DNA from 4 places in the Serratia sp. A07 genome. Region 1 is predicted to be linked to each of the others. Evidence: predicted binding sites of a transcription regulator. Region 1 holds the regulator's gene; each other region holds the start of a gene.
What was found. The regulator PurR, encoded in region 1, represses purine synthesis genes. The targets are predictions, from matches to a motif close to CANGCAAACGTTTGCNTG.
Positions count from the first base shown of each region.

Region 1 (7,900 bases):
CGTAGTCGGCACCGATGTTGTGCCAGTCTTCCATCACGAAATGGCCCTCGCTGGCTTCGGCGATATGGCTCACTGAAGGCAGGCAGCCGTTCGGGAAAATGTACTTGTTGATCCACGGATCGACGTTCATATCGGTCTTGTTGGAGCCGATGGTGTGCAGCAGGAACAGGCCGTGCGGCGCCAGATTGCGCTCCACCACGTCGAAATAGGTGCGGTAGTTTTTCGGCCCGACGTGCTCGAACATGCCGACCGAGACAATGCGATCGAACTGCTGATGCAGATCGCGGTAATCCTGCAGCAGGATCTGCACATCCAGCCCGGCGCAGCGCGCCTGAGCCAGCTTCTGCTGTTCGGCAGAAATGGTTACGCCGACTACCGACACGCCGTAATGCTTCGCCGCATAGGCGGAAAGACCGCCCCAGCCGCAGCCGATGTCCAGCAGGCGCATACCTGGCTGCAGCTGCAGTTTTTCGCAGATCATCCGCAGCTTCGCTTCCTGCGCTTCCTCCAGCGTGGTGGCGTCTTTCCAGTAGCCGCAGGAATATTGCATGTAAGGATCGAGCATCAGGGTAAACAGATCGTTGCCGAGATCGTAATGTTCTTTGCCGACGATCCAGGCGCGCTTTTTCGATTGCAGGTTGGTCAGGCGCGCGGCGGCGATACGTAGGGTATCTTTCAGGTGGTGGGGGAGTTTCTTCTCCAGCCCGGCGCTGACCACGCGCTGGAAGAACATATCCAGCCGCTCGCATTCCCACCAGCCGTCCATATAGCTTTCGCCCAGCCCCAGCGACCCTTGCTGCAGGACGCGTTTAAAGAAATCGGGGTTTTTAACCTGAATATCGAAGGGGCGCGATCCGTTGATTTCAATGCCGGCCAGGCCGAGCATTTCATGCGCGATACGGTACCACTGATTGTCCTGGATGCTCAGATCTTCTATACACGATGAACTCATAGCTTCTCCATCACCTTCTTCTGACTGATGACCCGTTAGGAAACAGCTTAGACAATTTCTGCGGGTGCATACGTTTACCGGCGGAAAATAGGCCCGCGGCGTCTGATATCCGACTATGAACAGAGGAAATTTAAAGAAACGACCCGGCGCGAACGGCGCGGGATAAACGCATCCTTAAAAAAGAGTGTGACGCAAAGCGCGTACACAAGTGCTAATTGAGATATAGAGATTATAAGGTGTTACTTTACAAGGTTGTTTTTGAGTATAGGCGTGCCGAGGCGTTGACTCAACTGTAAATCGCACTCGGCACGCATATTCTTTAAGTGATTATTAAACTTGGTAATTATGACGCTGAGTTAGCATGTTCCCGCTGCGCCTTTTGCTGCGCGTCAACGGCTTTTCCCCGCTGCAGGAAATACCCCAGCGCGGCCAGGATCACCGTCGATACCATTACCGTCACCGTCGCCAACAGCGGCTGGGCAATGAACGCCGACACCAGCATGCTCGCCACAAAACACAGCCCCAGCTGCAGCGTATTTTGCAGCGCGGCGGCCTTGCCACTGCTTTCCGGGAACGGCATCAGCGCATTCGCCACCATGATCGGATAGCCGGCGCCGTTGACCAGCGCCATCACGCAGAACGGGATCAGCAGCGTGGTGAGCGTCGGTGCGGTCAGGGTCGCCACCAGATACAGCGCCACCATGCTGACACCATAAGCTACCAGCAGCCACGGCAGCAGGGTTTTGCCATTGATGCGCTTGAGCGCGGCGCGGCAGCCATAGCCCCCCAGCAGGAAAGCCAGCGTCTGCGGCACATAGCTCAGACCGATGTCGCTCGGGCCATAGCCCATATCACCGAGGATGAACGGCGAGCCGGTCAGCCAGGCGAAGAAGCCTGCCGAGCAGGCGGCGTACATGGTGACGTTGCCGCTGAACACCGGGGATTTCAACAGTCGCCAGAAGCTGACGCCGTTTTTTGGCGCCTCGGCGGTGGGCTGCGTTTTGGCGCGCTCTTTGAGCATCAGCGTCGGCAGCAGCAGCAGTACGGTGATGGCCAGCAGCACGGCGAAGATCGCGCGCCAGCTGGCGTGGTTCAACAGCCAGGCGCCCAGCAGCGGCGCCAGCGCCGGCGACAGCGCCACCAGCGGCATGATGGTGGCGAATACGCGATTGGCCTGGCCTTCGCGATAGCGGTCGACCACCAGCGCTTGCCAGATGGCGGCGGCGGAACAGACGCCGACGGCCTGAATAAAGCGCAGGATCCAGAGCTGCACGGCGTTCTCTACCCACAGCATGCCCAGGCAGCCGAGAGCGAACAGCGTCAGGCCGATCAATAAGACCGGTTTGCGGCCCAGACGGTCGGAGAGCGGCCCCCACAGCAGCTGCGCGAAGGCGAAGCCGGCCAGGAAGATGCTCAGGCTGGCGCTCACCGCGCCGGCGGAAATTTGCAGTTCTTCCCGCATGGCGCCGAAGGCGGGCAGGTACATATCGGTCGCCAGATAACCCAGCATGCTCAGGCCGGCGAGGTAGAACATAAAGCCAAAGGAATTTCGCATGGTATTTCTCGTTAATATTTTAATGTCGCAGGTTTTTAGCGCCGGCCAGTGTATCCGGCTGGATCTCTGCTTGTGAAACGGTAATATTTGCAAAGTGCTGTTAAAAAAATTGAAGGCAAAGCGATGTGGTCTGAATATTCTCTTGAAGTGGTCGACGCGGTGGCGCGCACCGGCAGTTTCAGCGCGGCGGCGCAGGAACTGCACCGGGTGCCGTCGGCGGTGAGCTATACCGTACGGCAGCTGGAGCAATGGCTGGCGGTGCCGCTGTTTGAGCGGCGTCACCGCGATGTGGAGTTGACGCCGGCCGGCGCGCTGTTTATCAAAGATGCGCGAGTTGTTATCAAAAAAATGCTCGACACCCGCCGCCACTGTCAGCAGGTGGCCAACGGGTGGCGCGGCCAGCTGAATATCGCGGTGGACATCATCGTCAAACCGCAGCGCAGCCGCCAACTGGTGCTGGATTTCTACCGTCATTTCCCCGACGTCGAACTGATGCTGCAACCCGAGGTGTTCAACGGCGTGTGGGATGCCTTGGTGGACGGCAGGGCGGACATGGCGATCGGCGCCACCCGTGCGGTGCCGGTCGGCGGCGGCTTCGCCTTCCGCGACATGGGCTATATGAACTGGCTGTGCGTGGTCAGCCCGCAGCACCCGCTGGCGCAACTGACAGGCCCGCTGAATGACGATCAGCTGCGGCCGTACCCTTCGCTTTGCCTGGAGGACACCTCGCGCAATCTGCCCAAGCGCGTCACCTGGACGCTGGATAACCAGCGGCGGCTGGTGGTGCCGGACTGGACTTCGGCGCTCGACTGTTTGTGCGCCGGGCTGTGCGTCGGCATGATGCCGGCACATCGGGCGCTGCCGCGGGTGCAGCGCGGTGAGCTGAAGGCGTTGCAGCTGCAGCAGCCGTTTCCCGCCAGCCCTTGCTGCCTGACCTGGCAGCAGGATAAACCCTCACCGGCGATGAGCTGGCTGCTGGCGTATCTGGGCGATGGGGAGACGCTGAACCAGGAGTGGCTGAGCGAGGCGGAACCGGAAGCCGCGCAGGCTTCCGGCGCGGGGGATTAGCGGCGGTAGTCGATGAACGGGCCGTCGGCGACCGAGCGGCGTTCAATCAGCTTCGGATGCACTTCGATCACCTGCGACTCTTCGCGTTTGCTGATGATGCGATCCAGCAGCATGGTGAAGGCCATTTCGCCCAGGCGTTCTTTAGGCTGGTGAATGGTGGTCAGCGCCGGGGTGAAGTAGCGGGCGTTGCGCACGTTGTCGTAGCCGATCACGGAAATATCCTGCGGCACCCGCAGCCCCAGCTCGTCGGCGGCGCAGATGGCGCCCATCGCCATGATGTCGCCGCCGCAGAATACCGCGGTCGGCCGCTGCTTTTGCGACAGGATTTGGTGCATCGCCTTGTAGCCGGACTCCGGCTCGAAGTCACCCTGGACGATCCACTCTTCGCGAATGTCGATATGCGCTTCCTGCAGCGCCTTCATAAAGCCCTGGTGACGGCCGCCGCCGGTATTGCGCGACAGCTGGCCCGGAATGGCGCCGATATCGCGGTGGCCGCGCTCGATCAGGTAACGGCCGGCCAGATAGCCGCCTTCGAACGCGTTATCGATGATGGTGTCGGTGAAGTCGCCGCGCGCGGCGCCCCAGTCCATCACCACCATCGGGATGTTGCGGTAGTCTTCCAGCATGCCCAGCAGCTGATCGGGGTACTCGGAGCACATGACCAGCAGGCCGTCGACGCGCTTTTGCGCCAGCATCGCCAGGTAGGCGCGCTGCTTGTCGAGATTGTTGTGCGAGTTGCACAGGATCAGGGTGTAGCCTTTGCTGTAGCAGCTGTTTTCCACCGCCTCGATCACTTCGGCAAAGTAGGGCGCTTCGCTCGAGGTGGCCAGCAGGCCGATCGACTTGGTGTGATTGACTTTCAGGCTGCGCGCCACGGCGCTCGGCGAGTAGTGCAGTTCTTTGATGGCGGCCCACACGGCCGCTTTGGTCTCTTCGGCGACGAAACGAGTCTTATTGATGACGTGCGAAACGGTGGTGGTGGAAACGCCCGCGCGTTTGGCCACATCTTTAATCGTTGCCATGTAAGGAATGACTCCTGAACTCACATGTTTACAGCATGTAAGTGTGATGTTAATCGTTTGCCTACGTAGATCCTTCTCCAGAGAAGCGAAAACTGAGTTTTTAGTGTGTTGAAGTCTTCAGCGCTTAATCAGGAGGGGCATGGATGCCGGTACGCAGTTGTGAACTGCGAATTTTGTCGCATATTGAACAAAAGTGGAAGAGGTAATCGAGATTATAAACCGGGAAATGATAACAAGATTTAATCGGCGAACTGTGGGAAAATGATTTGACGTACTAATTGTGCGCCTTTTATGCTTAGGAAAGCCCATTTTAAAGGAGTTGTCATGGATACCGAATTGAAGATGTCGCTGTTCACCACCGTCTGCGCATTGGCGGTCATTATCGCTTTCAGCTTCGTTGCCGCGTTGAACTGATTTACCCCCGGTTATAAAAAAGGCGCAGCTTGGCTGCGCCTTATCACCTCAGAACCTGCGCTTACGCCAGGTTTTCCGCTGCGAAGGTCCAGTTGACCAACGCCCAGAAGTTTTCCAGGTATTTTGGACGCGCATTGCGGTAATCGATGTAATACGCGTGTTCCCATACGTCAACGGTCAGCAGTGGTTTGTCTTCACCGGTCAGCGGGGTGGCCGCGTTGGAGGTGTTGACGATCGCCAGCGCGCCGTCCGGTTTTTTCACCAGCCAGGTCCAGCCTGCACAGAAGTTTTTCACTGCGGCATCGGTGAACTGCTCTTTGAACGCAGCGAAAGAGCCGAAGGATTTGACGATTGCCGCCGCCAGTTCGCCCTGCGGTTCACCGCCGCCCTGTGGCGACAGGCAGTGCCAGTAGAAGGTGTGGTTCCACACCTGCGCGGCGTTGTTGAAGACGCCGCCGTTAGAGGTCTTGATGATCTCTTCGAGCGATTTGCCTTCGAACTCGCTGCCTTTCACCAGGTTGTTCAGGTTAACCACGTAGGTGTTGTGGTGTTTGCCGTAGTGGTATTCCAGGGTCTCGGCGGAGATGTGCGGCTCGAGCGCGTTTTTCTCATACGGTAATGCAGGTAATTCAAACGACATTGCTTCCTCCTTTACAGCGCCATTCGCTTCCCGCCGGGGCGAGAGCCGTATGGGCCGTTTTTTATTGTGGTCATTCAATCTTAACAATTTTCATCATAAAAAACAGGAGGAAAAGCGAGAAATGCGCGTGGGGAAGTGCGATGGACGATAGCTTGAGCAGGCGGTTGCGACCGGGGCCGCAACCGCGCAGAACAGGGCATTAACGAATGGTTTTCGGCGTCACTACGCGGCGTGCGCCGATGTAGTGGTTCTGCCAATAGTCGTTGTCGAGCTGACTGATGCGGATCTCTTCACCGGTGCGCGGCGACTGGATGAACTTGCCGTTACCGAGGTAGACGCCGACATGGTCCGCCACGCCGCGGTTGTTGATGCGGAAGAACACCAGATCGCCGCTTTCCAGTTCGCTTTTCTTGATCGGCGCCGCATCGCGCAGGTGATACATCTCGTTGGCGGTGCGCGGCATCTTGATTTTCACTACGTCTTTATAGGCGTAATAGATAAGGCCGCTGCAATCGAAGCCGGTGCGCGGCGAGCTGCCGCCCCAGCGGTAAGGTTTGCCCATCTGTCCCATCAGCTTGGCCATCGCGGTCTGCTTGGCGTGCTGGTAGCGTTTTTTGTGCGCGGGGCTGAGTTTCAACGGCTTTTCTTCACGCGCCAGTTTGGCGGTGGCCATACCGGCTTCGCGGTGGCGACCATAGCCTTTTTTATAGCCTTTTTTCGGCGGGGTGACTTTAATCTTGGCGGTTTTCTGCGCTTTGGCCTTGGGTTTGGCGCTGACGATCTTTTTCGCGCTTTTCTCGCTTTTTGCCTTGGCGGTCTTGGTTTTTTTCTCGGGGGCCGTCACTTTGGCTTTTTTGGCGGCTTTGTCCGCTTTCTTTTTTCTGCGGTCATCGGGCCGCGCTTCATTGGCATGGCTTTTACGCTGCTCGGCGGCAACACGCGCCTGTGGCGCAGCGTGCGCCAAATTGAAGAAGAGCTGCGTAAACAGCAGCGCAAAGAGCGTAAGAATTAAACGCATGTCGACGTCACCAACCTTGGCCCCGAAACGGATATCGAAAGAGTTACAGTATTCCCGAATTTCGCCATATAAAACAGCGAAGAACTCATAAATAATAATCCATATTGTGAGAAAACGTTAATGACATTTTTTTTGGTTCAAAATCAGCCTGTTGATGTATGAAAAAGCGCCAGTTGGCGGTGGGGATATAATTAATCCTCGCCGTCATCGCGACGCAATATATTAGTGAAATGGTCGGATTAAAAATGTTATTCTCGACGTATGTTTTGACCGGAATGACGTGGCCGGTGAAACGCGATCGGCGGCGGGCGAATATCCTTGCAAAAGATGGCGTTTTCTTGCGACTGTTCCAGCCGCTACAATAGCCCGCGTGATGCATGTTGTAGCCATGAAATGTGGCTTGAGGAAGCAATAAATGACGACGACACTTGAAAAAATTCAGCACCAGATCGCTGAAAACCCGATTCTGCTGTACATGAAAGGTTCGCCTAAGCTGCCGAGCTGCGGCTTCTCCGCACAGGCTGTGCAAGCGCTGTCCGCCTGCGGCGAGCGTTTCGCCTACGTGGATATTCTGCAAAACCCGGACATCCGCGCCGAGCTGCCAAAATATGCCAACTGGCCGACGTTCCCGCAGCTGTGGGTAGACGGTGAGCTGGTCGGCGGTTGCGATATCATCATCGAGATGTATCAGCGCGGCGAACTGCAGCAGCTGATCAAAGAAACTGCGGAAAAGTATAAAGCGCAGGAAGACCAACAGTCTTAATCGACAGGCTTGCGGTTATCGCGCAATGGGCGGCGCCAGTGCAAACTGGGCCGCCTTTTTTATTGGGCTTATTCGGCGAGGTCGCCGGCGGGCAGCGGCCAGCCGCCGAGACGTTTCCAGCGGTTAACCAGCTCGCAAAACAGCAGGGCGGTTTGTTCGGTGTCGTACAGGGCGGAGTGCGCCTGGCTGCTGTCGAACGGCATGCCGGCGGCGATGCAGGCTTTCGCCAGCACCGTTTGGCCCAGCACCAGGCCGCTCAGCGCGGCGGTGTCGAAGGTGGCGAACGGATGGAACGGGTTGCGCTTCAGGCCGGCGCGCTCGGCCGCGGCCATCAGGAAGCTGTGATCGAAGTTGGCGTTGTGTGCCACGATAATGGCCCGGTTACAACCGCGATCCTTGAGCCCTTTGCGCACCGCTTTGAAAATGGCGTGCAGCGCGTCATATTCGCTGACCGCGCCGCGCAGCGGG
Region 1 is NZ_JBZXDO010000006.1:141,332-149,231, reverse strand. It holds gene cfa (cyclopropane fatty acyl phospholipid synthase) at 1-952, opposite strand, end outside; gene punC (purine nucleoside transporter PunC) at 1,296-2,507, opposite strand; gene punR (DNA-binding transcriptional activator PunR) at 2,631-3,575, shown strand; gene purR (HTH-type transcriptional repressor PurR) at 3,572-4,597, opposite strand; gene cydH (cytochrome bd-I oxidase subunit CydH) at 4,922-5,011, shown strand; gene sodB (superoxide dismutase [Fe]) at 5,073-5,651, opposite strand; gene AC4PR2_RS09020 (C40 family peptidase) at 5,851-6,669, opposite strand; gene AC4PR2_RS09015 (Grx4 family monothiol glutaredoxin) at 7,085-7,432, shown strand; gene rnt (ribonuclease T) at 7,501-7,900, opposite strand, start outside.

Region 2 (7,900 bases), on a different contig from region 1:
GCGCGCGCCGCGCTGACCGCCCGATCGATGTCGGCGGCTTCGCCCCGCGCGACCTGCGCCAGCTCACGACGCCCGGCGGGATCTTCCACGGCGAAACTTTTCCCCGCGGCGGCCGGCTGGTAGCGGCCGTCGATAAACAGCTGGTGCTCAATCTTCAGGGCCTGCGCCCGTTGTTGCCAATACTGCAAATGGTGAAAGTTCATGCCTGGCTCCGTTGATCAGAATGTCGTCGGCGTATGGGCGCTGATAATCCGGCAAATGCGCGCCGACGTGTTGCTGAAACTGTGGGGGATGCCGGTATTGATGGCGTAGCTTTGCCCAGCCAACAGGTGATAGCTCTGGCCGTTGACCTGCAGCACCACTTCACCCTCCAGCAGCGTGCCGATCTCTTCCCCCTGATGCTTGATGCGCTCGCCGGTGGTGGTGCCCGGTTCGTAGGTCTCGATCATCATCGCCAGCGTGCGGTTCGGGTCGCCGTTGTGGATAAGCTTCATCGAAACGCCCTGGCTGCCGATTTCGATCAGATCGTCACTGCCGATCACGATCTGCGGCTCCGTCGGTTTTTCCGGCTCGGCGAAAAACGCCGACAGCGACAGACCGTATACCGTCAGCAGCTTTTGCAGCGTGCTGATGGCCGGGCTGACCTTGTCCTGCTCGATAGTACTGATGGCGCTGTGGGTTAACCCAGACAGTTCGGCGACCCGGCGCTGCGACAACCCTAATTGTTGACGGATCTGCGACAGACGTTTTCCCGGTGCCAAGCTGACGTCGCTCATGGGCGTTTTTCCTTTTGATAGTTCCGACAGGCGGTAATGAAACCATCAAACAACAGGCGCGACAGGGCGTACTCGTCGCTGTTCCACTCCGGGTGCCACTGCACGCCGAGCGCGAAAGGCTGATCGCGCACGCTGATCGCCTCCACCAGCCCGTCGGCGGCGTGCGCCTCGATGCGAACGCTCGCGCCCAGGGTTTTGGCGCCCTGGCCGTGCAGCGAGTTCACCCAGAATCTGTTGCAATCCGGTATCAGTTGCGAAAGCAGCCCCCCTTCCTGAACGATGACTTCGTGGGCGGGGGCGTATTGCTGTTCCAGCGGCAGGTCGTGATCTTCACGATGCTCCAGCAGCTCGGGCAGTTCGTACAGGCGGCGATGCAGGGTGCCTTGGGTGGCGACCACCATCTCCTGCATGCCGCGGCAAATGGCGAAAAGGGGAATGCGCCTGTCGAACGCCTGGCGGATCAGCGCCAGGCTCAACGCGTCTCGGCCAGGATCGGCGTCAGGCTCATCGCCGTTTTCACCATAAAGGTGCGGCTGCACATTACTGGGGCTGCCCGGCAGCAAAATGCCGTCGAGGCGCGGCAGCAGTTCCGCCAGCATTTCCGGCTCCGCCAGCGCGTGCGGCAGGGCGATCGGCAAGCCGCCGGCGGTGATAACGGCATTCAGGTACTTTTCTTGCAAGGTCTGTGTGAGGTGCCCGTTTAACCTATACCTGCACATGACGACGCCAATGACTGGTCTGTTAAATATATTGTCCATGCTATCCCCTTGGTACGTTCGAAATTATGAACGATAAGCTTCTCCACCGCCGATTTCGTTCAATATTCTATAAATCTAGCAGTCGATTGGGCAATATTCAAACCAAAAGTAACACTTGCAAAACAAATTTGTTTCATCTACGTTTCATTTGTGGGCATTATATTGAACAAGACGGTCAATAAACATCGACGACAGCAAAACACAAACGGCGGGTGAACCATGCAGACCAACATCGTAGAAGTGGAAAACTTTGTTCAGCACAGTGAAGAGAGACGAAGTAGCGCGTTCCAGCGCGAAGTGAAGAAGTACCTGGAGCGTTATCCGTTAACCCAACATGTCGACGTACTGTTGACCGATCTGAACGGCAGCTTCCGCGGCAAACGCATCCCGGTCGGCGGCCTAAGCAAGCTGGAGAAGGGCTGTTACTTCCCGGCGTCGGTATTTGCGATGGATATTCTCGGCAACGTCGTCGAAGAGGCCGGGCTGGGGCAGGAACTGGGCGAGCCGGATCACGTGTGCGTGCCGGTGCCGGGCACGCTGACGCCGTCGGCGGCGGATCCGCAATATATTGCGCAGGTGCTGCTCACCATGCTGGATGAAGATGGCACTCCCTTTGACGTTGAACCGCGCAATGTGCTGAACCGAGTGTGGCAGCGTTTGCGTCAGCGCGGGCTTTCCCCCGTGGTAGCGGTAGAGTTGGAGTTTTATCTCATCGATCGTCAACGCGACGCAGAGGGCTATCTGCAGCCGCCGTGCGCGCCGGGCACGCAAGAGCGCAACACCCAAAGCCAGGTGTATTCCGTCGATAACCTGAACCATTTCGCCGACGTGCTGAGCGAGATCGACGAACTGGCGCGTTTGCAGGGCATTCCGGCGGACGGCGCGGTGGCGGAGGCGTCGCCGGGGCAGTTCGAGGTCAACCTGCACCATACCGACGACGTGCTGCAGGCCTGCGATCACGCGCTGGCGCTGAAGCGGCTGGTGCGCATGGTGGCCGAGAACCACAACATGCAGGCGACCTTTATGGCCAAGCCGTATGAGGAGCACGCCGGCAGCGGCATGCACGTACACATCAGCATGCTGAACGCGCAGGGCAACAACGTGTTCGCCGACGACGACGGCGAAGACTCGGCGCTGCTGAAACAGGCGCTGGCGGGCATGATCGCCCTGATGCCGTCTTCGATGGCGCTGCTGGCGCCGAACGTTAACGCCTACCGCCGCTTCCAGCCCGGCATGTACGTGCCGACCCAGGCCTCCTGGGGGCATAACAACCGCACCGTGGCGCTGCGCATTCCCTGCGGCGATCGCGACAACCACCGCGTGGAGTACCGCGTGGCGGGCGCCGACGCCAACCCTTATCTGGTGATGGCGACCATTCTGGCCGGCATCGTCTACGGCCTGGAAAGCGCGCTGCCGCTGCCTGAGCCGGTGACCGGCAACGGGCTGGAGCAGGACGGGCTGCCGTTCCCGATTCGCCAGAGCGACGCGCTGTACGAGTTCGAACATCAGCCGGTGCTCAATGCACTGCTGGGCGAACGTTTCAGCCATGTCTACCTGGCCTGCAAAACCGATGAGCTGGTGCAGTTCGAGCGCCTGATCACCGAAACCGAAATCGAGTGGATGCTGAAAAACGCCTGATCCCGCTCGCCCTGCGACGACCGCGCGCGTCTGGCGCATTTCATCGGCTCTCCTGTGGCCGGTGAGGCTGCGCGCTGCGGTACAGAATTTCTTCTATCACGGCGTACAGGACGCCGACGAGGAAATAACCATGACTCAGTCATCCCCCTGCGCAGACGTTTGCCTGTGCCGCAGTGCTTACGGGCCGGTCGCCGGCCGCCCGACAGTGATCCCAACCCGTTTTTCCCGCCGCCTGAGCAGCAGTTTCCCCGCGGCCTCTCTGAATGACGTTGCACGGTTGACAGCAGAGGACCAAGAGGGGAAATGCCATGACGATTAAAGCCATCGACGGCGGCCCGGCGGGCAAACCGCAGCTGCGCAAATCCCTCAAGCTGTGGCAGGTGGTGATGATGGGCCTGGCCTATCTGACGCCGATGACGGTGTTCGATACCTTCGGCATCGTCTCCGGCCTCACCGACGGCCATGTGCCGACCTCCTATCTGCTGGCGCTGGCTGGCGTGCTGTTCACCGCCATCAGCTATGGCAAACTGGTGCGCCAGTTTCCTACCGCCGGCTCTGCCTACACCTATGCGCAGAAGGCGATCAACCCGCACGTCGGTTTTCTGGTAGGGTGGTCATCATTGCTCGATTATCTGTTCCTGCCGATGATCAACACGCTGCTGGCGAAGATTTACCTGACCGCGCTGTTCCCGGAAGTGCCGCCCTGGGTGTGGGTGGTGGGCTTCGTTATCCTGATTACCGCCATCAACCTGAAAAGCGTCAATCTGGTGGCCAACTTCAATACCCTGTTCGTACTGGCGCAGGTGGCGATCATTCTGGTGTTTATCTACCTGGTGGTGCGCGGCCTGCACAACGGCGAGGGGATGGGCACGGTGTGGAGCCTGCGGCCGTTCCTCAGCGAGAATGCGCATCTGCTGCCGATCATTACCGGCGCCACTATCCTGTGCTTCTCGTTCCTCGGCTTCGATGCGGTCACCACGCTGTGTGAAGAGACGCCCGACGCCGCCAAGGTGATCCCGCGCGCCATCTTCCTGACCGCGCTGTACGGCGGGGTGATCTTTATCAGCGTGTCGTTCTTCATTCAGCTGTTTTTCCCGTCCATTCAACGCTTCCACCAGCCCGACGCGGCACTGCCGGAGATCGCGCTGTACGTCGGCGGCAAGCTGTTCCAGTCGATCTTCCTGTGCGTGACCTTCATTAACACGCTGGCCTCCGGCCTGGCGTCGCACGCCAGCGTGTCGCGCCTGCTGTACGTGATGGGGCGCGATAACGTGTTCCCGGAGAAGTTCTTCGGTTACATCCACCCTAAATGGCGCACGCCGGCGCTCAACGTGCTGATGGTCGGGCTGGTGGCGCTGTCTGCGCTGTCGTTCGATCTGGTGACCGCCACGGCGTTGATCAACTTTGGCGCGCTGGTGGCCTTTACCTTCGTCAACCTGTCGGTCATCAGCCACTTCTTCATTCGCGAAGGGCGCAACAAAAGCTGGAAGGATCGCTTCAACTTCCTGTTCCTGCCGTTGGTGGGGGCGCTGACGGTGGGGGTGCTGTGGCTGAACCTGGAGAAGAGCTCGCTGACCATGGGGCTTATCTGGGCGACGCTGGGCTTCGGCTATTTGGCCTGGTTGACCCGGCGTTTTCGCCAGCCGCCGCCGCAGCTCGAGCGGCAGCCGCAGCAATAAAATCACAGGCGGGAATTTCCCGCCTTTCTTTTTGGCGCGTGCGGCAGTAGAGTGAAAAACCTGATAAAAAATAACCCATTGGATCCGCCTTATGCCCGCTTTGCCCTCGCGTACCCGCGCCACGCTGTTCGGTTTATTGGCCATTGTGCTATGGAGCAGCGTCGTCGGCCTTATCCGCAGCGTCAGCGAAGGGCTGGGGCCGATCGGCGGCGCGGCGATGATCTACAGCGTCAGCGCGGTGTTTTTGCTGGTGGCGCTCGGCGTGCCGAAATGGCGCAGCTTTCCGCGGCCTTATCTCATCGTCGGCAGCCTGCTGTTCGTCAGCTATGAGATCTGCCTGTCGCTGTCGCTCGGCTACGCCAATACCCGCCTGCAGGCGATAGAAGTGGGCATGATCAACTACCTGTGGCCCTGTTTCACCGTGCTGATGGCGTTGGCGCTCAACGGGCAAAAGGCCAAATGGTGGCTGCTGCCGGGGCTGCTGCTGTCGCTGTTCGGCATCGGCTGGATCATGAGCGGCGAGGGTGGCTGGTCACCGGCGCAAATGCTGGCCAACGTGCGCAGCAATCCGCTCAGCTACGGGCTGGCGTTCAGCGGTGCGGTGATCTGGGCGCTGTACTGCAACCTGACCAAGAAGATCGCCCAGGGCAGCAACGGCGTGGTGCTGTTCATCGTGCTGACCGCGCTGGCGCTGTGGCTGAAGTATGCCTTCAGCGCGGAAAGCGGCATGCAGTTCAGCCTCGGCGTGACCCTGACGCTGCTGTGCGCCGGGGTGGCGATGGGGGCGGGGTATGCCGCCTGGAACGTCGGCATTCTGCACGGCAACATGACGCTGCTGGCCACCGTCTCTTATTTTACCCCGGTGCTGTCGGCGGTGTTCGCCGCGCTGGTGTTGCACACCTCGCTAACCGCCAATTTCTGGCAGGGCGTGGCGATGGTGACGCTCGGCTCGCTGATCTGTTGGCGGGCAACCCGTGGAAATTAACGGAAATTATCCGCCGTCGGCGCAATGTTGAACTAGAATTTAACTAGCCATGTTGCCTGAAGGAACGACGACGATGAGAAGCGACATTCAATTTATTCAACAACCCGAAATCGACGCGCATCACTATGAACGCGGCGATACCGTGCGCCTGACCACGGCGAATCTGCGGCATGAATATCAGCTCGACGTTTATATTTTGCGCCGCGACGACAAGCTGATTTACGGTTCCGTCGTTGCGGCGGCGCCCAAGACCGACATTCCGGTCGCCAGCTGGGAGGTGAAAAACGGCGAGGAGGTGGCGTTCCGCCAGGAAAACATCGCCAAGGCGGTGCCGGCGGTGAACTGATTTCGCTTTGCGTATTTTCTGTTGATTTTGATGAAGGCCGGCGTTCATGCGTCGGCTTTTTCTTTTCCACGTCGCGATAATGGGCAGGTGACGCCCTGATGACGGTTGGCTCAAAAACTGCGCTAAAAATCGATGTGCATGACTAAAATCACAGCGAATGTGAATTTGCATGAAACATAATTTGACAAATGTGAACGCAATCGATTACCTATTCGCGAAATGCGTAACTGGATCACAGATTCTTACAGTCAGTGGTTTCTATAATGCGCGCGTCATCCGAGTTTCTGTGTGAAGACAACGCCAGGTGTCGGCAGACTCATTGTCATCTTTTCTAAACGGGCAGGAAATGGCCCTTTAAGCATGTGGTAATAAAATGAAAAAAATAGCTCTCGCAGCAGGTGTACTGCTCGCAGCGTCTTACAGTGCATCATCAATGGCTGATAGCAAAGACAGTCAATATGTCTCCGACTGGTGGCACCAGAGCGTCAACGTGGTGGGCAGCTACCACACCCGCTTCGGACCGCAGCTGAATAACGACGTGTATCTCGAATACGAAGCCTTCGCCAAGAAAGACTGGTTCGATTTCTACGGTTACGTTGACGTGCCGAAGTTCTTCGGCGTGGGCAACACCCCGGACCGCGGCATCTGGGACAAAGGCTCCCCAATGTTTATGGAGATTGAACCGCGCTTCTCCATCGACAAGCTGACCGGCACCGATCTGAGCTTCGGGCCGTTCAAAGAGTGGTACTTCGCCAACAACTACATCTATGATCTGGGCCACAACGCCGACGGCCGTCAAAACACCTGGTACATGGGTCTGGGCACCGATATCGACACCGGCCTGCCGATGAGCCTGTCGATGAACATCTATGCCAAATACCAGTGGGAAAACTACCAGGCTGCCAACGAGAACAGCTGGGACGGTTACCGCTTCAAGGTGAAATACTTCGTGCCGCTGACCCAGGTGTGGGGCGGCAACCTGAGCTACATCGGCTTCACCAACTTCGACTTCGGTTCCGATCTGGGCAAGGACAGCCATTGGGTTGACGGCACCGGCAAACAGGTACGCACCGGCAACTCGATCGCCTCCAGCCATATTTTGGCGCTGAACTACGATCACTGGCACTATTCTTTCGTGGCGCGTTATTTCCATAACGGCGGCCAGTGGCAGGATGGCGCGGATATCGGCACCCCGCAGGGCCCGATCAAGTCTACCGGTTGGGGTTATTACCTCGTGGTCGGCTATAACTTCTGATTTTCCGTGTTATCAGAAACAGAAAACCCCGCCTGGCGGGGTTTTTTTTCGTCATCACTGGGCTTGTTCGACCGGGAGATGCTTCACCGGCATAAACAGCCTACCTTTGATCACGTGACATTCATTATTTATCCAACTAATGATTTGTTCACGGCTGACGCCTTCCGACTGCGCGTAACGATGAAGATCGCCGTTAAAGTGTCGAGTGATGTATTCCATGAGGGTCATTTGCACGTCTTTTGCTCCTGAACGCCCACCCGTTGCCAGCCTGGCCACCGCGGGAGGTTGAGGTTTCTCAGACAGCGAATGTAAATTATCGGCAACTAAATCTCAACATAAAGCACCAGATTGGGGCGACGGCGGCGGGAAAAAGAATCCCGCACGGAGAGGCGGGAAGTGTTCGCTATTATCATTATGGATGATAAGAATAAGATTTGAGGTGCGACGAAAAAGAGCACGCTAA
Region 2 is NZ_JBZXDO010000028.1:24,500-32,399, forward strand. It holds gene puuC (aldehyde dehydrogenase PuuC) at 1-203, opposite strand, end outside; gene puuR (HTH-type transcriptional regulator PuuR) at 219-776, opposite strand; gene puuD (gamma-glutamyl-gamma-aminobutyrate hydrolase) at 773-1,534, opposite strand; gene AC4PR2_RS21595 (glutamine synthetase family protein) at 1,754-3,172, shown strand; gene AC4PR2_RS21600 (APC family permease) at 3,481-4,851, shown strand; gene yddG (aromatic amino acid DMT transporter YddG) at 4,943-5,836, shown strand; gene AC4PR2_RS21610 (hypothetical protein) at 5,910-6,182, shown strand; gene AC4PR2_RS21615 (nucleoside-specific channel-forming protein Tsx) at 6,556-7,437, shown strand; gene AC4PR2_RS21620 (hypothetical protein) at 7,492-7,671, opposite strand.
Region 2: the regulator PurR is predicted to act here: its motif matches at 6,376-6,393, upstream of AC4PR2_RS21615 (nucleoside-specific channel-forming protein Tsx).

Region 3 (7,900 bases), on a different contig from region 1:
TATCATTCACGTGGCCGCGCCGCATTTGGAACAGCTGAACCTGGAAGTGGGGGAGACGGTCAACTTCTCCAGCCGCGAAGACGACCACGTTATCCTGATCTACAAGCTGGAGCCGACCACCGGCATGATGCGCACCCGCGCCTATATCGGCCAGCATATGCCGCTGTACTGTTCGGCGATGGGGAAAATCTTCATGGCCTACGGCAACGACGATTACCCGGCCCACTACTGGCAGACTCACCAGCAAGAGATTCAGACGCTGACGCGCAATACCATTACCGAGCTGCCGAAGATGCATGAGGAGTTGGCCGATATTCGCCAGCGCGGCATGGCGATGGATCGCGAGGAAAACGAGCTGGGGGTCTCCTGCGTGGCGGCGCCGGTGTTCGATATTCAACAGCGCGTGCCTTATGCGGTGTCGGTTTCTCTGCCGACCGCCAAGCTGCAGCAAATCGGCGTCAAAAGCCTGATTAAACCGGTGCTGGCCACCGCGCAACGCATCTCGCAGGAGCTGGGTTTCGTCACGCCGATTTGAGTATTAGCGTCTCTGATACTGGATTAGAAACATCAATTTCACCTAATGATCGCTTCCTCGTATGATGCGCGTGTTGACCGACACGCGCCCTCGTCCGGCGCCTTTTATCATTCGAGGAATCCCCATGTTAGCCGTCTTCCTGCAGGGCTTTGCCCTGAGCGCCGCCATGATCCTGCCGCTGGGCCCGCAGAACGTATTCGTGATGAATCAGGGCATTCGCCGCCAGTATCATTTGATGATTGCTTCGCTGTGCGCATTGAGCGATATCGTGCTGATCTGCGCCGGTATTTTCGGCGGCAGCGCCTTGCTGACCCGCTCGCCGCTGCTGTTGGCGCTGGTCACCTGGGGCGGGGTGGCGTTTCTGCTGTGGTACGGGTGGGGCGCGTTCCGTTCCGCCTTCAGCCCGCAACCGGCGCAGGCCGCGGCGCAGGAGCTGGCGCAGAGCCGCTGGCGCATCGTGGTCACCATGCTGGCGGTCACCTGGCTGAACCCGCACGTTTATCTGGATACCTTTGTGGTGCTCGGCAGTTTGGGCGGGCAGCTGACGGCGGACGTGCGCTCCTGGTTCGCGCTCGGGGCGGTCAGCGCGTCGGCGGTGTGGTTCTTCGGGCTGGCGCTGCTGGCCTCCTGGCTGGCGCCGTGGTTGAACACGCAGCGGGCGCAGCGCATCATCAACGCGCTGGTTGGGCTGGTGATGTGGGGCATCGCGCTGCAGCTGGCCTGGCAGGGGGCAAATTTATAAGAATTTGTCACTAATCCGAATTCAAAACGCCGCGCGATATGCTACGTTTGATGCCAGGAATCCGGCGGTTCTCACAGGGAAAAGCCGGCGATCAGAGACAGCCTGTCATTAAGGAGACACTGTGAAGCTAAAAGCATTGGCTATGGCCGCAATGGTCGGATTAGGGACGTTACCGATGGCGCTGCAGGCGGCTGAAGTGCCTGAAGGGCCGCACGTCGTCACCTCCGGCACCGCCAGCGTGGACGCCACGCCGGATATCGCCACCCTGGCGATCGAAGTGAGCGTTTCCTCCAAAGACGCCGCCCAGGCGAAGAAGCAGGTGGACGAGCGTGTGGCGCAGTACTTTGATTTCCTGCAGAAAAATAACATCGAGAAGAAAGACATCAGCGCCGCCAACCTGCGCACCCAGCCGGAATATGACTACCTGAAAACCGGCGAGTCGGTGCTGAAGGGCTACCGGGCGGTGCGCCAGGTGCAGGTGACCCTGCGTCAGTTGGACAAGTTGAACGAGCTGCTGGACGGCGCGCTGAAATCCGGCCTGAACGAGATCCGCGCAGTGGAGCTGGGCGTCGCCAAGCCGGACGTGTATCGTGAGCAGGCGCGGCAAAAAGCGATCGAGAACGCGACTCAGCAGGCCGAATCCCTGGCCAAAGGCTTCCACGCCAAGCTGGGGCCGGTGTACAGCATTCGCTACCGGGTCGCCAACTACCAGCCGATGCCGGTGGCGCGGATGTATAAGGCGGCCGGTGCGGCGGCGGAAAGCGACGCGGCGCAAACCTATGAGCAGCAAAGCATTCACTTCGACGATCAGGTGGATGTGGTGTTTGAGCTGCAGCGCAACGCCGCGCAGTAAGGTGTTCGTATTGAAGAAAAGGTTCGCTGCGGCGAACCTTTTTTCGTTTTAATCCTGACGCAGCACCTGGTGGCCGTGTTCCAGCAGCGCGTCGGTCACTTTGCGCATCATGCGGCTTTCCGGCGCGAAGCGGTGCCAGTACAGCATTCGGCGCTGGTACAGCCCCGGCGTCAGATCGATCAGTTCACCGGATGCCAGCTCCTTTTCGATCTGCAGGTGAGGGATCATACAGCAGGTGGTGCCCTGGCGTGCCAGCTGCACGAAGGCTTCCGACGAGTTCACGATGTGGCAGGGCACGCTGCCCGGCGACAGATCGAAGTTCTGCTGCAGGAACGCCTGGTGCATGTCGTCGAGATGATCGAAGGCCACCGCCGGCGCTTTCAGCAGCGCGGAGCGGGTGACGCCGTTCGGGAAGTAGCGCTCGGCGAAGCCGCTGGAGGCGACGAACAGGTAATCCAGCGCCCCCAGCCGATCCACCAGGCAGCTCGGCAGCGGCTGCGGCTGAATACTCACTGCGCCCACCACCTCACCGCGGCGCAGCCGCTCCTGGGTGCGGGTTTCATCTTCCACCTGCAGATTCAGGCGAATGGGGGAGTCCGCCAGCACCGGCTTCAGCGCCGGCAGCAGCCAGGTTGCCAGACTGTCGGCGTTGACCGCCAGCGACAGCAGCAGCGGCGTGTCGACGCCGGTGTCGTTGCCCAGCCACTCTTCTTCCAGCAACTCCACCTGATGCAGCAGCGCCAGCAGCTTTTGCCCTTGTTCGGTCGGGCGCGGCGGCACGGTACGAACCAGCAGCGGTTGGCCGAACAGGTTTTCCAGCTGTTTGATGCGTTGGGATACCGCCGATTGCGTGATACAGAGTTTTTGAGCGGCGCGCTCGAAGCCGCGCTCACGGATCACCGCGTCCAGCGCTTGCAGCGTACGATAGTCTGGGCGTTTCATCGGAAAGATATCCCTTAAATTAGAATGATACCGGCACTATGCCACATTTTGCGCACGGCGCAGGTGGAAAATCACGCCCCCACCTCGCCGCCAAGCGGGTAAAAATGCGGGCTGCGGTAAATAAGTGTGATCCTGCCGGCGTGAAAAACAGCGTTTTACCCTATAATACGCACACGTTTTCGTACAGAGGCAAGGGACATATTATGACGCAGGATGAACTGAAAAAAGCGGTGGGCTGGGCGGCGCTGGAATACGTGACGCCGGGCACCATCGTCGGGGTCGGCACCGGCTCTACCGCCGCCCACTTTATTGACGCGCTGGGCTCCATCAAGCACCAGATCGAAGGCGCGGTGTCCAGCTCCGATGCCTCCACCGCCAAGCTGAAAAGCCTCGGCATCCACGTGTTCGACAGCAACGAAGTGGACTCGCTCGATATCTACGTGGACGGCGCGGACGAAATCAACGGCCATATGCAGATGATCAAGGGCGGCGGCGCTGCGCTGACGCGCGAGAAGATCATCGCCGCCATCGCCAAGAAATTTATCTGCATCGTCGACGCCAGCAAGCAGGTGGACGTGCTGGGCAAGTTCCCGCTGCCGGTGGAAGTGATCCCGATGGCCCGCTCTTACGTGGCGCGTGAGCTGGTGAAACTCGGTGGCCTGCCGGAGTATCGTCAGAACGTGGTGACCGACAACGGCAACGTGATCCTCGATGTGCATAACCTGAGCATCACCGACGCCATCGCGCTGGAGAACAAGATCAACGGCATCGCCGGCGTGGTGACCGTGGGGCTGTTCGCCAACCGCGGCGCGGACGTGGCGCTGGTCGGCACCCCGGAAGGCGTGAAAGTGGTCAAATAAGCCTCCGCCGTCTGTGGCCCGGTAGCGCCGGGCCGCATAATTCTTCGGTTAAAATATCTTTTCTGAAAAACGGCAAATTTGGTGACTTATGTCACATTGTGAAACCTGACTCCCCAAAGCTTCTGCCGAAAACTTTCCCTATGGCATTTTCTGCCGTAAACCGTCATCAACGCTGCGCCTTGTCCTGCCGGGCAGGCAATCGTTTGTATTGCCGCCCGCGTTATTTTTGTTATGTTGGATGGGAGCTGTGTCGTCACAGCCGCTTCTGAAGTCTGAACATAGGGTCGGGTAAATGGCAAAAGTATCATTGGAGAAAGACAGGATTAAATTCCTGTTGGTGGAAGGGGTTCATCAGAGCACGGTCGATAATTTACGTGCCGCCGGTTATACCAACATCGAATACCACAAGGGTGCGTTAGACACCGAATCGCTGAAGGCATCCATCCGCGATGCACACTTCGTCGGCATCCGATCGCGTACGCATCTGACCGAAGAGGTGTTTGCCGCCGCAGAAAAACTGGTGGCGGTGGGCTGCTTCTGCATCGGCACCAACCAGGTTGATCTGAAAGCGGCGACCAAGCGCGGTATTCCGGTCTTCAACGCTCCCTTCTCCAATACCCGATCCGTGGCCGAAATGGTGCTGGGCGAGCTGCTGTTGATGCTGCGCGGCATTCCGGCCGCCAACGCCAAGGCGCACCGCGGCGTGTGGCACAAACTGGCCGTGGGCTCCTATGAGGCGCGCGGTAAAAAGCTGGGCATCATCGGCTACGGCCATATCGGCACCCAGCTTGGCATTCTGGCCGAAGGGCTGGGCATGAAGGTGTTCTTCTACGATATCGAGAACAAGCTGCCGTTAGGTAATGCGCAGCAGGTGCGCCATCTGTCCGACCTGCTCAATATGAGCGACGTGGTGACGCTGCACGTGCCGGAAACGCTGGCCACCAAGAACATGATGGGAGCGGAAGAGCTGGCGCTGATGAAACCAGGCGCCATTCTGATCAACGCCTCGCGCGGCACCGTGGTAGATATTCCCGCGCTGTGCGATGCGCTGGCCAGCAATCACCTGGCGGGCGCGGCGATCGACGTCTTCCCGGAAGAGCCGGCAACCAACAGCGATCCGTTCAACTCGCCGCTGTGTGAGTTCGACAACGTGCTGTTGACGCCGCACATCGGTGGTTCCACTCAGGAAGCGCAGGAGAACATCGGCGACGAAGTGGCCGGCAAGCTGGCGAAATACTCCGACAACGGGTCGACCCTGTCCGCCGTTAACTTCCCGGAAGTGTCGCTGCCGGCGCATGGCCCGAATGCCAGCCGCCTGCTGCACATCCACGAAAACCGCCCGGGCGTGCTGACGCAGATTAACCAGATCTTCGCTGAAGAAGGGGTTAACATCGCCGCGCAGTATCTGCAAACCGGCCCGGAAATCGGCTACGTGGTGATCGACATCGAAGCGGAAACCGCGCGCGCCGACGCCGCGCTGCAGCGCATGAAGGCCATCGACGGCACCATTCGCGCTCGTCTGCTGTTCTGATTAGGCGGTATGCCGCAACGAAAAAGGCCGGAGCGATCCGGCCTTTTGCTATTTAGGTTCGTGCCACGCCCAGCTGCAGAGCGGGGTGAGGATTTCCGGCAGCGGGATATCCCAGTGCTCGGTCGGCAGGTGCTCCACCTGCTGGCAATCATGGGCCAGCCCGATGGGATAGGGGCCGTCGCTCTGCCAGTTTTGCAGGGTGCGATCGTAAAAGCCGCCACCCATACCCAGACGCTGCCCGGTATGATCGAATGCCACCAGCGGCGTCAGCACGACGTCCAGCTCGCCCAGCGGCAACACCTGGCGCACATCGAGGCGCGGTTCAAGAATATTGAAGCGATTGCGCACCAGTGGCGTTTCCGGCGCATAGCGCAGGAACAGCAGGTGGCCCGGGCTGAACGGGTGCAGCACCGGCAGGTAAACCCGTTTGCCGAGCGTCCACAGCTGCTCGATCAGCGGCCCGGTATCGAGTTCACCGTCAAACGACAGGAAGACCGCGATGCTGTGCGCCGCCTGAATGCGTGCATGTGCGGCAAGGCGCTCGGTTATCTTGTCTGCGGCAAAGCGTTGCTGATCCGGCGTAAGTTCGCGTCGGCGTTGGCGAATGAGTTGGCGAATGGCTTGGCGCTGCTGCGCGAATTGGGGTTGAAAAGGCATCGTATCAGGCTTGCTCAGTGTGGCGTTCGGCACACATAAACCGCTGAGAAGGGGAATCTCCGAGATGCCGTCGCAGGCTGTAACCCTTGAACCCATGGTTCAAGGTGAACGTGCCGTCGCAATCTTAAGGCTTCTCGGCGCACCGAGCGTGCTCACCGATCGCGGAGCAACACATTCTGTTTGTACTAAATATCGGCTCAGGGGACTGGCCCGCTGGCGAACATCTCAGAGAAATTTTGTACTCGTTGCCGAAACTGTGATTTCAACAACTTAAGTTATTCGAATTGTGCATCCTGACGTTCAGAGATGCGACCTTGTTCAAGCAGCGCTTGTTCAATGGTCTGCTGCAGCATCCGTATGCGTTGTTCCATATTGGACGCATAGTCACGGGTTTTCAACCGTTCTTGAGCAAGTTCGTGACAGACGTTCAATGCCGCGATGAAAACCAGTTGCTCAGTATTGGAGACTCTAGTGCGAACTTTAAGATCTTGCAACCGTTGGTTAAGATCGTCCGCCGCCATATTCAACGCATCTTGTTGTTCTGGCGGGCAATTGACTCTTAACGAGCGGCCAAAAATTTGAATATCTACCGGTTGTGCAGACATGCCACCTTCCTGCCTAAATTTCGCGCCAGCCTTGTCCGCCCTGGCCGGGCCGTCAAAGCGGGCGCCACTATATATACCTCGGTACCAAGATACAACCCCTTTTTCAGTACCTGGTTGTAATCTACTGTGGCGCACATTGCCAGTCAAAAAAGGGTTTCAAAATGCGTATTTACCGCACTTTCGCCACCCGACGGCGCAGTGTGAAACCTGCCACATCGCGATTATAACTAGCCACTGAGGTGTCGCGCTTATCTGGTATAGCGACGGACCTTGGTGGTAGCATAACACGAACTTATCCTGCCAACGATGACGAATGCGCATGTCTATACAGAATACATTTCCAAGTTACCAATCTTTGACCGTGGCCCTCAACCAGCAGTCGGTGGCGCTGACCGCGGCAGAAATGCATGGCCTGATCAGCGGCCTGTTGTGCGGCGGCAGCCGTGATGCCGGCTGGCAGGCGCTGGTGCACGATCTGACCAACGAAGGCGTCGCCTTCCCGCAGGCGCTCAGCCAACCGCTGCAACAGCTGTATGAAGTGACGCGCGAAACGCTCGAAGACGACGAATTCCTGTTCCAACTGATGCTGCCGGAAGGGGAGATCGTCAGCGTGTTCGATCGCGCCGACGCGCTGGCCGGTTGGGTCAACCACTTCCTGCTCGGCCTGGGGATGATGCAGCCGAAGCTGGCCCAGGTGAAAGACGAAGTCGGGGAAGCGATCGACGATCTGCGCAACATCGCGCAGTTGGGCTACGACGAAGACGAAGATCAGGAAGAATTGGAACAGTCGCTGGAAGAAGTGGCGGAGTATGTGCGGGTTGCCGCCATCATGTGCCACGGCGAATTCACCCGTCACAAACCAACGGCGCCGGAAAACATCAAACCGACGTTGCACTAAGCGTCTTATCGCCCCTCCGCCGGCGGTGCGGATGGCATGATTTCAGGAGAAGGTAATGACTCAGCAGGAATTCAACAACCGCCGTCAGGCGCTGTTGGCGAAAATGGCGCCGGCCAGTGCGGCGGTTATTTTCTCTGCGCCGGAAACGACGCGCAGTGCAGATTCAGACTATCCCTATCGGCAGAACAGCGACTTTTGGTACCTGACCGGCTTCAATGAGCCGGAGGCGGTGCTGGTGCTGATCAAAAGCGACGAAACGCACAACCACAGCGTGTTG
Region 3 is NZ_JBZXDO010000014.1:74,148-82,047, reverse strand. It holds gene AC4PR2_RS15520 (IclR family transcriptional regulator) at 1-535, shown strand, start outside; gene argO (arginine exporter ArgO) at 660-1,277, shown strand; gene AC4PR2_RS15510 (oxidative stress defense protein) at 1,399-2,130, shown strand; gene AC4PR2_RS15505 (LysR family transcriptional regulator ArgP) at 2,179-3,072, opposite strand; gene rpiA (ribose-5-phosphate isomerase RpiA) at 3,276-3,932, shown strand; gene serA (phosphoglycerate dehydrogenase) at 4,225-5,463, shown strand; gene AC4PR2_RS15490 (5-formyltetrahydrofolate cyclo-ligase) at 5,512-6,120, opposite strand; RNA gene ssrS (6S RNA) at 6,173-6,355, opposite strand; gene zapA (cell division protein ZapA) at 6,396-6,725, opposite strand; gene AC4PR2_RS15475 (YecA/YgfB family protein) at 7,045-7,623, shown strand; gene pepP (Xaa-Pro aminopeptidase) at 7,679-7,900, shown strand, end outside.
Region 3: the regulator PurR is predicted to act here: its motif matches at 4,125-4,142, upstream of serA (phosphoglycerate dehydrogenase).

Region 4 (7,900 bases), on a different contig from region 1:
CGTTGGAACGGGAGAACGACTCGAGCAAGGCGGAAGCCTCTTGGTCCGGCCCGCTGTTATGGCATTTGATCGCCGCCAGTTGGGTCAGCAACTGGCGCAGCGTTTGGTAGTAGCGCTCGTCCGGCAGGATCGGCGCGTGGGCGTCCAGCATCTGCGAATACTGCTTGCGCTGGTTCTGGTACAGCTTCTGCAGCGTAGGATCGACCAGCACGCAGTACTGACGATAGCTGCGCTCCATCTCCAGCGCCACGCTGGTCATCGCCTCGCTGCGCCGCGCGTCCACCAGCGTGGTGCGGTTGATGTCCGCCGCCTGCGCGCTGAGGTGATCCAGACTCTGGTAGGCCTGATAGGCCAGCACCAGCAGCGGCAACAGCACCAACAGGAACGCCAGCAGCACCAATTGCCGCAGCGAACGGGGGAATAAACGCCATTTTTTCAACGAAATCATCTCATTCTCTCAGCTCTGTCACGATGCTAACTGACTCGCCGGAAAGAGAAAAGCCCGGCAAGGGAGAATCCTGAACGCACAAGGAAAAAGCTGCGGGTTCGGTGAACCGCGCCCATAGGCCTGGCCTGCCGACGGCATGCGGCCTCGGTAACATCAACCGGTGTGAAAGCAAGAGTGTGGGGAGAGCGTCTGCGTTCGAGGGCATAGGCAACGAAACAGGGAAAAGCGCAGCGTTAAGAAATGACATCGGGGCAAGAAACTTGCCCCAACGCAAGGAAAGTGTGGATGCCCTTAAGTCTCGTCCCCAGGGTGATGTAGCGCAGCGGCTGGCATCGAACAGGACGAATAGCATCCGTAAGTATCCAGGATTGATGAACCCTTCATCACAGTTGGATACAGGCGGTGCCTCACTCCACGTGTCGCCCGATGCTTGATAAAGCCGCTTGCGCGGTCTGTTATCGGTTTGGTTGGACGATAGGCACCATTTCTTTGGCATCATTCGGAGGCTTATGAGGCGATTTGCCGTCTAATTACGGCGCCGTCATAAAAAGTTGAATGAGCAACCGACGAGAATAATGCACGTTACGTGCCAACTTTGCAATAAAAAAATAACCATATGATTTTACTAAAAAATAAAGCCATATCAGTAACTTTCTTTGCGCATCACGCCCCGATGAGCGATGAAAAAAACGCCGCGCTGTCGCCAAATGCAGACAACTAAAGCCAAACCCGATTACCACCAATAAAATCAAACAGTTAAATGTCTCCATTTAGCGACAGAGAAAATAGCGCCTGTCGCAAAATGCAGACACTGCCGCCAATCGCCGAGCGCCGGCCATAAAAAAGGGCGCAATTGCTTGCGCCCTCTGTACGGTGGTGGCCGTTTTTAGCCCAGTTGCTTACGGGCGTTGCGGAACATGCGCATCCACGGGCTGTCCTCGCCCCACTCTTCCGGGTGCCAGGAGTTGCTGACCGTGCGGAACACGCGTTCCGGGTGCGGCATCATCACCGTGGCACGCCCGCTGGCGCTGGTCACGGCGGTAATGCCGTTCGGCGAACCGTTCGGGTTAGCCGGGTAAGCTTCCGTCACCTGACCGGCGTTGTTGACGAAACGCAGCGCCACCAAACCGTGGCTTTCCAGCGCCGCCAGATGCGCCGCATCGCGCACTTCGACATGCCCTTCACCGTGGGAAACGGCGATCGGCATACGCGAACCGGTCATGCCCTGCAGGAACAGCGACGGGCTGGCCGCCACTTCCACCAGGCTGAAGCGCGCCTCGAAACGATCCGACAGGTTGCGCACAAAACGCGGCCAGTGTTCTGCGCCCGGGATCAGCTCGCGCAGGTTGGACATCATCTGACAACCGTTGCACACGCCCAGCGCCAGCGTCTGCGGACGGTGGAAGAACGCTTCGAACTCGTCGCGTACCCGCTCGTTGAACAAGATAGACTTCGCCCAACCTTCGCCGGCGCCCAGGACGTCGCCGTAAGAGAAGCCGCCGCAGGCCACCAGCGTATGGAAGTCCTGCAGATCGCGGCGCCCTGCCAGCAGATCGCTCATGTGCACGTCCACCGCGTCAAAGCCGGCGCGGTGGAACGCCGCCGCCATTTCAACGTGGGAGTTCACCCCCTGCTCGCGCAGCACCGCCACTTTCGGGCGAGCGCCCTTGGCGATGTACGGCGCGGCGATGTCTTCCTCCGGTGCGAAGGTCAACTTCACGTTCAGGCCGGGATCTTGTTCATCCTGCTTGGCCTGATGCTCCTGATCGGCACACGCCGGGTTGTCGCGCAGGCGCTGCATCTGCCAGGTGGTTTCCGCCCACCAGGTGCGCAGCGTATTGCGGCTTTCGCTGTACAGCGCCTTGCCGTGTTGGGTGATGACGAAACGATCGCCGGCCTGCACGCTGCCGATGTGATGCACGTTGTCGGTCAGTCCGTGCTGAGCGAACGCCTGCTTCACGTCGTCGAGACGTTCGGCGCTCACCTGGATCACCGCGCCCAGCTCTTCGTTGAACAGCACCGCCAGCGCATCGTCGCCGAGGCCGTCGAGATTGACGTCCACACCGCAGTGACCGGCGAAGGCCATCTCCGCCAGCGTCACCAGCAGGCCGCCGTCGGCGCGGTCGTGGTAAGCCAGCAGCGCTTGATCGGCCACCAGCTGCTGCATGGCGTTGAAGAAGCCCGCCAGCTGCGCAACGTTGCGCACGTCGGCCGGTTTGTCGCCCAGCTGGCGGTAAACCTGCGCCAGCGCGGTGGCACCCAGCGCGTTATGGCCGTTGCCCAGGTCGATCAACAGCAGCGCGCTGTCGCCCTTATCGGTGCGCAGCTGCGGCGTCACGGTGTGGCGCACGTCCTCCACGCGGGCGAAGGCGGTGATGACCAGCGACAGCGGCGAGGTCATTTCGCGCTGTTCGTTGCCTTCCTGCCAGCGGGTTTTCATCGACATGGAGTCTTTGCCCACCGGGATGGTGATGCCCAGCGCCGGGCACAGCTCTTCGCCCACCGCTTTCACCGCTTCGTACAGCCCGGCGTCTTCGCCCGGGTGGCCGGCGGCGGCCATCCAGTTGGCGGACAGCTTCACGCGCTTCAGGCTGCCGATCTCGGTGGCAGCCAGGTTGGTCAGCGCTTCCCCGACCGCCAAGCGGCCGGAGGCGGCGAAGTCCAGCAGCGCCACCGGCGCACGTTCGCCGAGCGACATCGCCTCGCCGTAGTAGCTGTCCAGGCTGGCGGTAGTGACCGCACAGTCGGCTACCGGTATCTGCCACGGGCCGACCATCTGGTCACGCGCCACCATGCCGGTAACGGTGCGATCGCCGATGGTGATCAGGAAGGTTTTCTCCGCAACGGCCGGCAGATGCAGCACGCGTTTCACCGCGTCGGCCAGCGTGATGTTCTCACGCTGCACCGGCTGGCCATTCGCCTGCAGGCGGGTAACGTCGCGGGTCATTTTCGGCGTCTTGCCGAGCAGCACGTCCAGCGGCATGTCGATCGGCTGGTTGTCGAAGTGACGGTCGTTCAACGTCAGGTGCTGTTCTTCGGTCGCTTCGCCGATCACCGCATAAGGTGCGCGCTCACGGCGGCAGATCTCGTCGAACTGCGCCATCTGCGCCGGGGCAATCGCCATCACGTAACGTTCCTGCGATTCGTTGCACCACACTTCCAGCGGGCTCATGCCCGGCTCGTCGTTGAGGATATCGCGCAGCTCGAAGCGGCCGCCGCGGCCGCCGTCGCTCACCAGCTCCGGCATGGCGTTGGACAGGCCGCCGGCGCCGACGTCATGGATAAACAGGATCGGGTTCTGGTCGCCCAGCTGCCAGCAGCGGTCGATCACTTCCTGACAGCGGCGCTCCATTTCCGGGTTGTCGCGCTGCACCGAAGCGAAGTCCAGATCGGCATCGGACTGGCCTGACGCCATCGACGAGGCCGCGCCGCCGCCCAGGCCGATATTCATCGCCGGGCCGCCCAGCACCACCAGCTTGGCGCCGACGGTGATTTCCCCTTTCTGCACGTGATCGGCGCGGATGTTGCCGATACCGCCCGCCAGCATAATCGGTTTGTGGTAGCCGCGCAGCTCGACGCCATTGTGGCTGTTGACGCGCTCTTCATAGGTACGGAAGTAGCCCAGCAGCGCCGGACGACCGAATTCGTTGTTGAACGCCGCGCCGCCCAGCGGGCCTTCGGTCATGATATCCAGCGCGGTGACGATGCGTTCCGGCTTGCCGAAATCCTGCTCCCACGGCTGTTCAAAGCCGGGAATACGCAGGTTGGACACCGAGAAGCCCACCAGGCCGGCTTTCGGCTTGGCGCCGCGGCCGGTGGCGCCCTCGTCGCGGATCTCGCCGCCGGAGCCGGTCGCGGCACCCGGCCACGGCGAGATCGCCGTTGGGTGGTTGTGGGTTTCTACCTTCATCAGGATGTGCGCTTCTTCCTGATGGTAATCGTACTTGCCGTTCTCCGGCGCGGCGAAGAAGCGGCCGACCTGCGAGCCTTCCATCACCGCGGCATTGTCTTTATACGCCGACAGCACGTAGTCCGGCGTCTGCTCATAGGTGTTCTTGATCATCTTGAACAGCGATTTAGGCTGCTGTTCGCCGTCGATGATCCAATCGGCGTTGAAAATCTTGTGGCGGCAGTGCTCGGAGTTGGCCTGCGCGAACATATAAAGTTCGATATCCGTCGGGTTGCGCCCCAAACCGGTAAAGGCATTCAGCAGGTAGTCGATCTCGTCCTGCGCCAGCGCCAGGCCGAGCCGGACGTTGGCCTGCTCCAGCGCGGTGCGCCCTGCGCCCAGCACGTCGATCGACTGATACGGCGCCGGCTGATGGTGCGCGAACAGCTGTTCGGCCTGTTGCAGCTCGCTGAAGACGGTTTCCATCATGCGATCGTGCAGCAGCGCAGCGAGCTGGAGCCACTGGGTTTCCGTCAGCTCGGGTGCCTTGACGTAGAACGCCAGGCCGCGCTCCAGGCGCACCACCTGCTGCAGACCGCAGTTGTGGGCGATGTCGGTGGCTTTGGAAGACCAGGGAGAAATGGTGCCCGGACGCGGCGTGACCAGCAACAGCCGACCTTCGGGAGCGTGTTCGGCGAGAGAAGGACCGTACTTGAGCAGCCGCTGAAGTTTGGCGTGTTCTTCGGCACTGAGCGGTGCGCTAACATCGGCAAAGTGGACGTACTCGGCGTAGATATCACTGACGGGCAGGTGGGCGTCCTGGCAGCGGGACAGCAGTTTGGTAATGCGAAAAGCCGATAAAGCGGGCGAACCACGCAGAATTTCCATAATCAAAGTTCTCTCGTCTTCGAAGCGGCGGATAAGACGCTTCATTGGGCGCAACAGGGGAAAACGCGCGCCATTATAGAGAATCCTCGCCGCAGACGAAACCGTTTGCGTAGGGATTATTGATAAAAGCGTGCCGCACCGTCGAATTGTCATAACGTGTCAATAAAGTTGCACACTGGCGTTTTGTTGCGCAAAATGCCCCCGGCACTGGTGATTTAACCATGAGAAAAGTCGCGGTTGTCGTCGCCGGTGTACCTGTGCCACCACTGGATAACTATTTGAAACGTCTTAAAATAAACTACATCCTCATCGGCGTTGTCACCCTGCTTCTGGCTCTCGCGCTGTGGCCCAATATCACCTGGCGCAGCGGCCAGGGCGGGCAACTCCAGGAGATCATTTCCCGCGGCGAGTTGCGTATCAGCACGCTGAACTCCCCGCTGACCTATTTCAACACCAAGCAAGGGCCGGGTGGGCTCGACTACGAACTGGCCAAGCGCTTCGCCAACTACCTCGGGGTGAAGCTCGTGGTGATCCCCCATCAGAACATCAATGACCTGTTCGACGATCTGGACGATGACGACGCTGACCTGCTGGCGGCCGGCCTGATCTACAACCAGGAGCGCCTCAGCCGCGCGCGCACCGGCCCGGCCTACTACTCCGTTTCCCAACAGCTGGTGTACCGGCTGGGTACCCCGCGGCCAAAAGGCTTCGCCGACATTAAAGGCAAGCTGGCGGTCGCCTCCGGTTCCGCGCACGTCAGCACGCTAAAGCAGCTCAAGCAGGATAAATACCCGGATCTCGCCTGGGAGTCCTCCAGCGATCTCACCTCCAAAGAGCTGCTGGAGCGAGTGGCCGACGGCAAGCTGGACTACACCCTCGGCGATTCGGTAACCATCGCGCTGCTGCAGCGCATCCATCCGCAGCTGGCGGTGGCGTTCGACGTCACCGACGAAGAACCGGTCACCTGGTATCTAAAACGCGACGGCGACGACAGCCTGTACGCGGCGATGCTGGATTTCTACAGCCAGATGGTGGACGACGGCACCCTGGCGCGGCTGGAAGAGAAGTACCTCGGCCACGTCGGCAGCTTCGACTATGTGGACACCAAAACCTTCCTGTCGGCCATCGACTCGGTGCTGCCCAACTTCCGCCCGCTGTTCGAGAAGCACGCCAACGAGATCGACTGGAAGCTGCTGGCGGCCATCGCCTATCAGGAATCGCACTGGAATCCGCAGGCCACCTCGCCCACCGGCGTGCGCGGCCTGATGATGCTGACCCGCGCCACCGCCGACGGCCTGGGGGTCAACGATCGCCTCGATCCGGAAGAGAGCATTCAAGGCGGCGCCCTTTACCTGCAACGGCTGATGGCCAAGGTGCCGGACAGCGTGCCGGAAGACGAGCGCATCTGGTTCTCGCTGGCGGCCTACAACATGGGCTGGGGCCACATGCTGGACGCGCGCAAGCTGACCAAGACGCAAAAGGGCAACCCAGACAGCTGGGTCGACGTCAAGCAGCGCCTGCCGATGCTCAGCCAGAAGCGCTACTATCCGCAGCTGACCTACGGCTATGCGCGCGGGCGTGAAGCCTACAACTATGTAGAAAACATCCGCCGCTACCAGGTCAGTCTGGTGGGCTATCTGCAGGAAAAAGAGAGAAAGGCGGCGCAAGCGGCCGCCGAGCAAGAGGCGTTGGGGAAAGGCTACCCGACGGTGATGCCGGAACTGGCGCTCAACTACTGATTATTCCGGCTTATCCGCCGCCCGCTGCGCCAGCCTGAGCGCTTTTTTCTGTTCACGGCGCAGACGGAAGAAATTGCTCAGGGTGGCGGCGCATTCGTCCGCCAGCACGCCCGAGACGATCTCCACCTGATGGTTCATGCCCGGATGGCGCAGAATGTCCACCAGCGAACCGGCCGCGCCGGTTTTCTCGTCGGCGGCGCCATACACCAGCCGGCGGATACGGCTGTGCACCATCGCACCGGCGCACATCACGCAGGGCTCCAGCGTGACGTACAGCGTGGCGTTCAGCAAACGGTAGTTTTGCAGCACCGCGCCGCCCTGGCGCAGCGCCATGATCTCGGCGTGTGCGGTAGGATCGTGTCGGCCGATCGGTCGGTTCCAGCCCTCGCCGATGACCTGATTGTCCAGCACCAGCAGCGCACCCACCGGCACCTCGCCCTCTTCCTGCGCGCGCAGGGCCAGCTGCAATGCCTGACGCATCCAGTACTCATCGTTATATTCAGTCATCGCATAATTCCTCGTGCGCTTTTGCGGCGGGCATTATACACACTAGCCTCCCTTTGTCGTAGCCGCCCGCCAATGGCTATACTGGCCGAATCAGCGTGTGATTCAGGGACCAGAAGCATGAAACTCAGTAAAAAGAACGCGGTCGTGGTGCGCAAAGCGCTGGACGGCTGGGTGGGAGAAGGCGCCTTGACGCCCGAACAACGGCAGCAACTGCTGCAGCATGTGGCCGTGCAGCCTTTCGACTGGCGGCGGCTGGCGCGCTATGCGTTTCTCGCCGCGCTGGCCTCGCTGCTGATCGCCGTCACCAGCCTGTTCGCCGACAGCGAACTGCTTGCATGGCTCAGCGGGCTGTTCCGCTTCGACGCGCCGGTGCGCATGGCGATCGCCGGCATACTGGCGGCGCTGGCCTACGTCTGGGCGCTGCGTCGC
Region 4 is NZ_JBZXDO010000011.1:139,567-147,466, forward strand. It holds gene AC4PR2_RS13895 (sensor histidine kinase) at 1-448, opposite strand, end outside; gene purL (phosphoribosylformylglycinamidine synthase) at 1,335-5,228, opposite strand; gene mltF (membrane-bound lytic murein transglycosylase MltF) at 5,504-6,964, shown strand; gene tadA (tRNA adenosine(34) deaminase TadA) at 6,965-7,471, opposite strand; gene AC4PR2_RS13915 (DUF2157 domain-containing protein) at 7,589-7,900, shown strand, end outside.
Region 4: the regulator PurR is predicted to act here: its motif matches at 5,320-5,337, upstream of purL (phosphoribosylformylglycinamidine synthase).